DNA from 2 places in the Proteus hauseri genome. Region 1 is predicted to be linked to the other one. Evidence: predicted binding sites of a transcription regulator. Region 1 holds the regulator's gene; the other holds the start of a gene.

Region 1 (5,240 bases):
CAAAAAACAATTTAACGATGCCGCGGCTAAAAACTTCGGTGCAGGTTGGACATGGCTAGTGAAAAAAGCAGATGGCTCAATCGCTATTGTTAATACTTCTAATGCTGCAACACCCATTTCTGGCAATGACAAACCACTATTAACAGTTGACGTATGGGAACACGCTTACTATATCGATTACCGTAATGCGCGTGTAAAATACTTAGAAGAGTTCTGGGCACTGGTTAACTGGTCATTTGTTGAAGCTAACTTTGCTTAATTTATCTTAACCACTAAAGATCAATTATTGGTGTTTGGTGGCAAAATAACAAAGGGCCTTAGGCCCTTTGTTATTTACAGATATCCGATTAGTTATAATTAAAATTAACCTGATATTATATAAAACAGTGATTAAAACAGCATTGTAGAAAATAAAACAATCATGACGAGTGCTGCAACTGCTGTACTCAAACCAAATTTCAGATCCGTATCCATTTATTCTCCCTCAAAATGATTATAATACACGTTATTAACCATAACATTGTCATGGCTAATTATTATCACATATCACAATTTGCTAATATAGCGACTAGTGCACAATTTATAACATTGATTAATACTTCCACTTTTGAGCTAGATCATACAAAATTCATAGCTAACAGCTAAATTATTGCCAGTATTCGCCCTATGTATGACTATACTGGCAGCAGAACCACAAAATTAGATTAAAAGAGACCAATGAAGGTCAGGAGTTTTTCACACCATGGCAACAATAAAAGACGTGGCAAAACGCGCAGGAGTGTCAACCACGACTGTTTCTCATGTTATCAACAAAACACGTTTTGTTGCTGAGAACACCCGAGCAGCAGTTTGGGCCGCTATTAAAGAATTAAATTATTCGCCTAGTGCTGTTGCGCGTAGTTTAAAAGTCAATCACACCAAATCAATTGGCTTGTTAGCCACGTCCAGTGAAGCTCCTTACTTTGCTGAAGTGATTGAAGCTGTTGAAAATAGCTGTTATAGCAAAGGTTATACACTGATATTATGTAACTCACATAATAATCTAGATAAGCAAAAAGCTTATTTAGCGATGCTAGCGCAAAAACGCGTCGATGGATTATTAGTTATGTGCTCTGAATATCCCGATCACCTTCTCTCTCTATTAGAAGGCTATCGTAATATTCCAATGGTAGTGATGGATTGGGGAAAAGCTCGGGGTGATTTTACTGATACCATCATTGATAACGCATTTCATGGTGGATATATTGCAGGCCGCTACTTAATTGAGCGTGGTCATCGCGATATCGGTATTATTCCTGGCCCATTAGAGCGTAATACTGGTGGTGGACGTCTTCAGGGATTTTTAAAAGCAATGGAAGAAGCTAAAATCATTGTAAAAGATGGATGGATTGTACAAGGTGATTTTGAACCAGAGTCTGGTTACAAAGCCATGTATCAAATGCTAAATCAAAAACATCGCCCTACCGCTGTGTTCTGTGGTGGAGATGTCATGGCAATGGGTGCTATTTGTGCAGCCGATGAATTAGGTCTGCGTGTACCATTTGATATTTCTATTGTTGGTTACGATAACATTCGTAATGCTCGCTATTTTACCCCTGCATTAACAACCGTTCATCAGCCCAAAGAACGCTTAGGTCAAATGGCATTATCTATGCTGCTTGACCGGATCGTTAACAAAAGAGAAGACGCACAAACTATCGAAGTTCATCCACGGTTAGTTGAGCGCCGCTCTGTTGCTGATGGCCCATTCATCGATTACCGCCGTTAATTAAACGGTATCTCGACTGACTTAACGAAGCCATTCCGCATTTAGGGTTTGGCTATCACCAAGATAATCTAATAACCAAGACAAAGCGGGTGACTCACTTTTATCGACCCAAGTGAGGCAACAAGGACTATCGGGTAATGGCTGTGCCAATTTAAGCACAGCTAGCTTTCCTTTAGCGATTAATGGCTCAGCTCTATGCAAGGGCACCATACCAACACATAATCCTGCAAGTAAGCACTCCAATCCCATATCCCACGTAGGGACAACCATTCTACGCTGATTATTTAACGCCCAAGTATCACGCTTTGGCAAACTACGCGAGGTATCTTCTAAACAAAGGCTCGAATAAGGGCGCATTTCATCGTCGGTTAGCGGATGTTCTGCTTTAGCCAATGGGTGGTCAATATGACAAACACAGCGCCAAGGCATAAATCCCATATCTTTAAAGCTATATCGTTCACCAATTGGCGATGCTCTGGTGGCGCCAATAGCTAGGTCAACACGCCCATTAACCAATGAGTCCCACACCCCATTAAAAACTTCAGGATAGACATAAAGTTCGATATCGGGGAAATGTCGATAAAAATCAAGAATAAGTTGTTGTGTTCTTTCCGGTTTTACGATGCAATCTACTGCTATACTAAATTGTCCGCGCCAACCATTAGAGACTTGCTGACACATATGTCGAGTGTCATTCATTTTTTTGATAACAGAGCGGGCTTCTTTGATGAAAATCTTACCCGCATCCGTTAATTCGACATCACGATGGCGGCGTTCAAACAGAGGCACAGCAAGCCATTCCTCTAATTGTCGAACAGTATAACTAACAGCGGAGGGTACTCTGTGTAACTCTTGAGCAGCCGAACTAAAACTTCCTGTTCGAGCGACAGCATCAACAACTTCTAGAGAGTATTCTGACCACATAAAGTTTATTCCTTTGAAAATTTTTCACAGCATTAACCAAATATTCCCGTTTCACAAGTAAAATAGGTCTTAGTTACAATATATAAAATGTTCTACATCACATAACATAGAAAATTAAAATGAATTTAAATACATCCACACAAACAAAAACACCTGCGCGCTTTATGGTCTACCTTGCTGGCCTAAGCATGTTGGGTTATTTAGCTATTGATATGTACCTGCCTGCATTCGGTATGATGCAACGGGAACTATCAATCAGCGAAGGCGCGATCAGTAATAGTTTAAGTATTTTTTTATTCGGTTTTGCTATTGCGCAATTACTTTGGGGACCTCTTTCTGACAAAATTGGTCGTAAGCCTGTTCTGTTAATCGGTTTAAGTCTTTTCTCTTTCGGTTGCCTTGGTATGCTTTGGGTTGATAGTGCAACCAGCTTACTCGCAATGCGTTTTTTACAAGCCTTTGGTGTTTGTTCTGCTGCTGTAATTTGGCAAGCATTAGTTATTGACCGCTTTGATGAATCTCGTTCACAACATGTTTTTGCTTTAATTATGCCACTGGTTGCTTTATCACCAGCATTAGCCCCTCTTATTGGCGCATGGTTTTTACAACATGGTGGCTGGCGTATGATTTTTATTTTATTAATGGCGGTAACTATCGTTCTAATGCTACCAACCTTAATGCTGAAAAATATTAAACAAAAACCTGTTACAGAGAATGGCTCAGCTCAAGCTTCAGCCTCTTTTATGACATTACTAAAATCACCTATCTACAGCGGTAACGTTTTAATTTATGCCTCTTGTAGCGCCGGTTTCTTTGCTTGGTTAGCGGGTTCTCCTATCATTTTAGAAAAAATGGGCTATTCCCCTCAAGATATTGGCTTAAGTTATATTCCACAAACTATCGCCTTTATGGTTGGTGGCTATGGCTGTCGTATCTTACTGTCTAAAATGACTGGCAAATCACTGCTACCATTATTGTTAATAGGTTATGCCGTTAGTATGACCGCACTATTTTTAGTTGCGAAGTTAACTCAACCAACGTTAACCACTATTTTAATTCCATTTTGTATTATGGCCGCAATGAATGGCGCTTCTTATCCAATAGCGGTATCTAATGCGTTATCTGCTTATCCTGAGATCAGTGGTAAAGCGGCAGCGTTACAAAATGCGCTTCAATTAGGGCTTTGTAGTTTAGCAAGCTTTATTGTTTCAGCCTTTATTAGCCACCAGCCTTTGATTAACACCACCGCAATTATGGCGTTAACCGCTGTCCCAATGGCAGTCGGCTACTTTATTCAACGCAATAAATCCGTTAGCAAACACACAATTCAAACAGCTGAATAACGCTCTTTACATTTTTAAGATAATTCTCAAAAAAGGTCATTTTTATAAAATGACCTTTTTCTTTTCTAGAGAAAAATATTCTACGTCCCTATACTTAACAAACGCCAATTATAGCGTTTTGTTCAATTTTCTTTCGGATTTTGAGGTGCATTAACGGATCATTGCCTGATTATGTCAGATTAGTTATTTTATTAATCCTATTCATACAACACTTTTTGAATAAGATCCCATTTAACACAGCAAATCTGCACACATCCTTTCTTTGATTCATAACTCAAGACCCGCTTAGTTTACGCCGGAGAGTATATGAGTACATCTTGTGTAGAAGAAGGCCGAAAGACCTCCAATAATTCTTACCAACGAATAGCAACCGAGCTGCTTTCTCAAGCAGATATTCGTATTAATGGTTCAGAACCTTATGATATTCAGGTTCACAACAAAAATTTTTATAAAAGAGTATTACAACAAGGCTCATTAGGTCTCGGTGAAAGCTATATGGATGGCTGGTGGGATTGTGAACGGCTCGATATATTCTTTCATAAGGTTTTACGTGCAGGACTTGAAAACAAACTCCCGCAAAATATTCACGACATCCTAAAAATAGCTGTCGCTCGTCTCTTTAATCTGCAAACACAGAAAAGATCATGGATGGTAGGCAAAGAGCATTATGACCTTGGTAATGATCTTTTTACTGCAATGCTAGATCCTAATATGCAATATTCTTGTGGCTATTGGAAAAATGCAGATTCATTAGAATTAGCTCAAGAGCACAAGTTAAATTTAATATGCCGGAAACTGGCTCTTCAACCAGGAATGACATTATTAGATATTGGTTGTGGCTGGGGCGGGCTTGCCGCATATGCTGCAAAACACTTTGGCGTTTCAGTTACAGGTGTCACAATTTCTGTGGAGCAACAAAAATTAGCTCAACAACGTTGCCAAGGACTGGATGTCGATATTATTTTAGAAGACTATCGTGATTTATATAAACAATTTGATCGCATTGTATCAGTAGGAATGTTTGAACATGTCGGTCCTAAGAATTACGCGACTTATTTCGATGTTGTACGCCGTAATTTAAAAGAAGATGGTTTATTTTTACTGCATACCATCGGTTCTAATCGCGATAAAGTAAATGTTGATAGTTGGATCAGTAAATACATATTTCCAAATGGTTGCCTTCCTTCTATTCAAAAAATCGCACA
Region 2 (5,240 bases), 1.4 Mb from region 1:
ATGCTCCGAAAGAGATGATCGAAAAAATTTCTAATCTTGGCATTCCAGTTGTCGCAATTTCGTTACGCAAAGAAGCTAATGATGATAAATCAAACCTTAACCCTACCTTGTTAAATGAAGAGCAAGCCTATAACGAAGGTTTGAAAGAAGGCATTTTGCTGATTGGTGATATTGTCAATAAATCAGACAATGCTAACGCACTTATTGCCGCGACTTTTGATCAACGCCAGCAAGTTAGTCAGCGCTTACAAGATATTCCCAAAGAGCAACGCGTTCGTGCTTATATGGCAAACCCAGATTTAACAACCTATGGCTCAGGAAAATATACCGGATTAATGATGGATCATGCTGGCGCACTAAATGTCGCTGCGTCTAGTGTAAAAGGCTATAAACAAGTTGCTTTAGAACAAGTTATTGCATGGGATCCTGAGGTTATTTTTATTCAAGATCGCTATCCACAAGTTGTTGATGAAATTAAACAAGATGCTCGTTGGCAGGTTATTAGTGCAGTAAAAAATAATCGTATTTATTTGATGCCAGAATACGCTAAAGCCTGGGGCTACCCTATGCCAGAAGCAATGGCAATTGGCGAATTATGGATGGCAAAAAAGCTTTACCCCGAAAAATTTAACGATATTGATATGCAAAAAACAGCAAATGATTGGTATCAAAAATTCTATCGCACTCAATATCAAGGCGCAGAATAAGGTGTAGAACAATGGGACTTTCACTATTTGCAGCGGGTAGCCTACGGGCTACTTTGCCAGCCTTTATCGAACAATATCATCAAAAAACAGGAGAAGAGTGGACACTTACATTTGGCCCTGCGGGCTTATTACGTCAACGTATTGAGCAAGGTGAAATTTGTCATCTATTTTTATCTGCTGATGAAAATAATACTCAACAACTAATCCAACAAGGGATGGCTCTGCAATATGCGCCATTTATTGGCAATCAGCTATGCATTACAGCTCATCGCGATTGTGTTAGTGAACATGATACTTGGCTCTCATTACTTGCAAATCCAGCACTTAAACTGGGTACATCCACACCAAAATCAGACCCTTCTGGCGACTATTGCTGGCAACTTTTTGAAAAAATCGAACAGACTAATCCGAGTTTAGGTAAACAATTAAAACAGCGTGCTATACCATTAGTTGGGGGTAAGCATTCACTTACTATTCCAGTCGGAAAAATGGCTGCGCATTATTTAATTACCACACAACAAGCCGATCTTTTTATTGGTTATCAACATTATCAACACACATTAAGCCAATTTCCTGAATTAATGGTGTTTACTATACCTAATCCTTTTAACGTAATGGCTCATTATTGTGCTGCATTGATTGATGCTCAAGCCTATGGCTTATATCAAGAGATACTCTCTCCTTATGCCAAACACTATTTTGTTGATGCGGGTTTCTTACCGCTAACTGAACCTATATCGTCAATGAATAGCGGTAAAAAAGAGAAGATAGTTATCAACAACCAATGCGTTTAATCGACAGCATCATTTACGGAAATGGCTTGAGCCCCTGCTTTGGCTTCATCAAGAGCATGTTTAATAGTATCGGCATGAGCTAATACAACGCCTAAGCGGCGGCTACCCGCGATTTCAGGCTTTGCAAAGAGGCGAATTTGTCGGTTAGTTTTCAATGCTTTTTCAATACCCGAATAAACCAAATTAGTACTCTCTAATGTAGGTAAAATAACGGCAGAAGCACAGCAACCTAACTGGCGGATCCCGCCTATCGGATAACCTAAAAAAGCACGAACATGCAATGCAAATTCTGAAAGATCTTGTGAAATCAGCGTCACTAATCCAGTGTCATGTGGACGAGGTGAAACTTCATTAAAGAAAACCTCATCGCCTTGAACAAATAATTCGACACCAAATAAACCATAACCACCTAAATTCTCAATAACTTGACTAGCAATATGATGCGCTTTAGCTAAAGCGATATCACTCAACTTTTGCGGTTGCCATGATTCACGGTAATCACCTTTTTCTTGACGATGACCAATAGGAGAACAAAAATGAATCCCATCGACAGCGCGAATAGTTAACAACGTTATTTCAAAATCAAATGGGATCATCTTTTCGACAATCACTCTACCTTTACCAGACCGCCCGCCTTCTTGCGAATAAGCCCATGCATGTGTTAAGTCATCTTCATTGCGTATCACGCTTTGCCCTTTTCCTGAAGAGCTCATTACCGGTTTGATAATACAAGGGAAGCCAATCTCAATAGCGGCCGCGCTAAATGCAGCTTCATCATCGACAAATTGATAGTTTGATGTAGGTAAATGTAGTATTTCCGAAGCTAAACGACGTATTCCCTCTCTATCCATCGTTAATTTAACAGCACGCGCACAAGGCACCACTTTTTGTCCTTGTTGCTCCAACTCCACCAGTAAAGAGGTCGCAATAGCTTCAATCTCAGGCACAATAAAATCAGGATTTTCTTGTTCAATAACCTGTTTTAATGCATTGCTATCAAGCATATTAACGACATAATGACGATGAGCAACATGCATTGCGGGCGCATTTGGATAGCGATCTACCGCAATGACTTCAATACCTAAACGTTGGCACTCTATCGCAACTTCTTTGCCTAGTTCACCCGCACCTAATAGCATTATTTTTGTTGCACTTGCACAAAGAGCCGTACCCAGCACTGTCATTTTTCATCCTCAATTCAATAAGAACCCATCACGCGCAAACGTTTGCTTTTGCATAGCATAACGGATTTTATGTGATAGAAAAATAGCGATATCACAAAAAAAGAATTATAAACTTTGGCTACGTTTGCCTTTTGAAATTTTTAATGAATTAAGTCGCCGGCGAATAAGCGCTACAATACAGCACAATAATCCGAGCCAAATCAGTGAAAAACTCACCCCTTTCACTTCATCAAACGCTTCATGAAATAAGAATACCGCCAATAAAAACTGAATAGTGGGTTCTATATATTGTGCTAAACCTATAACGGTTAATGTAGTGCGCTTGATTGCAGCAGTGAAGAATAATAACGGCAAAATAGTCACAGGTGCCGTTAAAATATAATAAAAGCGAGTCAGATTATCAGCAGAAGAAAGTGCACTTTCATCTCGAGAAAATAACCAGATGGTAACACCTATAGCTAATGGTATTAACCATAGGGTTTCAATAAATAGCGATGTAATAATATCAAAGCGAATAAACTTTCTGATCAACCCATAAACCGCAAAAGCACCGCCCATCATAATAGCCAATACGGGTAATTCGCCATACATCCACAATTGATAACCGACACCCGCACAGATCAGAATAACCGCACTTTTTTCTGCTGAGTTCAATTTTTCTTTAAGGAAAACCACACCTAATAAAATAGAAAATAAGGGATTAATAAAATACCCCAAACTGGCTTCTAAGACTTGTTGATGAGTTAAGGCATATGTAAATGTACACCACGAAACAGCCATCGCTAATGAGCTAAATAAACACATAAAAATGGAGCGTTTATCTTGAAAGACAGCGTGCCAACGGGTTCTATTTTTTATAAATAAACGAACAAGCAATAATAAAGGAATCGACCAAATAAGACGTTGAGCCAACATCTCTAATGGTTGAGCTCCGGGTAAAAGCCGATAAAACAGAGGGGTTATTCCCCACAGAATATAAGAAAAGATGGCTAATACCGCGCCCGACTGAGCCCACATTTAGCATTCCCTTATAAAAAGTAAATAGGACTAATTATTATACGCTCAAAACCAGAGAAACAATATGATCCAGTACGTTGATTAATGGTTTAGCAAATCAAGACCATATAAAAAAATAAAAAAAAATCTCCATTAATACTTTTGCGAGAAAATATCAATGAAGATCAATATAACTAAAAACCGTAAATAGAAAACTACAGTAAAGAACTACGACCAGAAAACAGGTGAAATTATCTTTTAAAAAATATCACGCACATGTAACGGTGGCTGCTTACTAATAAAATCACGTAATACTTTTCGACTAGGAGCCGCTGCAATAGCGCCTTTTTGCGTTGTTGCTAATGCGCCACAAGCAGCTGCTTGTGTTACAATTTTTGATAAATATTGCTCATCTTCAGCAAAACCATATTCAGCAACCGCGGCTAATAAACCAGACATAAACGCATCGCCAGCACCCGTTGTATCAACACAATCAACCGTAAAAGCACTTAACGCAACTTGTGTATTCGGTGTAAGAACCAAACATCCTTTTGAGCCTTGGGTGATCACTTTTAAACGCGCAGGATATTCTTCTAATTTTTTTAACGCATTATTGAGGGTAATTTCTTGCGTCATCCAAGTGAGTTCATCTTCAGATAATTTCAACACATCCGCTTTATGTGCATAATTATCAATAATCTCGCGCATCTCTTCATGATCTAGCCACATCTGAGGACGCAAATTAATATCAAAACTCAGTAGTGACTCGCTTTGTTTAACTTGTTGTATTGCGCTATCGAGCGTGGTTCGACAAATAGGATTCACCAACGCCAATGAGCAAAAATGCAAAATATCTTTTTCAAATACTGGTAATGACTTATCAGTTAAAAATTGGTCGGCAGATTCTGCAACTAAAAACGTAAAATCACGCTCACCATTCTCTTGCAAAGACACTAGAACCGTACTGGTTCGATGGAGTTCATCAAATTCCATTGCACTAGTATCAACACCAAGATCAAATAGTGTTTTTTGCATAAAGTGGCCAAAGGCATCTTCACCAACACGCCCAATAAAGCCACTTTGTTGACCTAATTTTGCCACTCCAGCAGCTACATTTACTGGTGCTCCCCCTGCACATGCTTCATATTGCATGTTCTGTAGTGGGATTAAGTCAACAACAGCATCACCTAAAGACCAGACTTTCATAATCTCTCCTGAAGATAAGCAATTATTTTTATTCACTATATTCTGTTTTGATTAGTGTTGATAACTAAAAAATGAAGATATTACTCGTAAATCAATACTGATAACGTTAACATAATAAAGTAAGATGATAAAGTAAATCTGCTGTTCCTCCATTTTTTGACATTAAATGTTATCGTTAACATAACAAAATAAAAGCGATAATTTTTACTAGCGCATAACCAAAATAACCTCTGATGCTTAGTAAGATAAGGATAATGATATGAAACAACGTTTAGAACAATCACACGCGGCTTTAAAAACCTTGATTGAAAAACGAGGCAATGATTTTTATCCCTCGTTCCATTTAGCGCCCC

The links. The regulator PurR, encoded in region 1, represses purine synthesis genes. The targets are predictions, from matches to a motif close to CANGCAAACGTTTGCNTG.
Region 2: purT (formate-dependent phosphoribosylglycinamide formyltransferase) is a predicted target of PurR. The motif match lies at 2,717-2,734, and genes of this name have one in related genera.

What each region holds. Positions count from the first base shown of each region.
Region 1 covers NZ_CP026364.1:3,169,530-3,174,769, reverse strand. The annotation lists gene sodB (superoxide dismutase [Fe]) at 1-259, shown strand, start outside; gene cydH (cytochrome bd-I oxidase subunit CydH) at 391-474, opposite strand; gene purR (HTH-type transcriptional repressor PurR) at 743-1,768, shown strand; gene punR (DNA-binding transcriptional activator PunR) at 1,790-2,692, opposite strand; gene punC (purine nucleoside transporter PunC) at 2,812-4,035, shown strand; gene cfa (cyclopropane fatty acyl phospholipid synthase) at 4,342-5,240, shown strand, end outside.
Region 2 covers NZ_CP026364.1:662,796-668,035, forward strand. The annotation lists gene PH4a_RS03210 (ABC transporter substrate-binding protein) at 1-707, shown strand, start outside; gene PH4a_RS03215 (substrate-binding domain-containing protein) at 719-1,501, shown strand; gene purT (formate-dependent phosphoribosylglycinamide formyltransferase) at 1,498-2,685, opposite strand; gene rarD (EamA family transporter RarD) at 2,791-3,702, opposite strand; gene PH4a_RS03230 (aminoimidazole riboside kinase) at 3,940-4,887, opposite strand; gene PH4a_RS03235 (glycoside hydrolase family 32 protein) at 5,147-5,240, shown strand, end outside.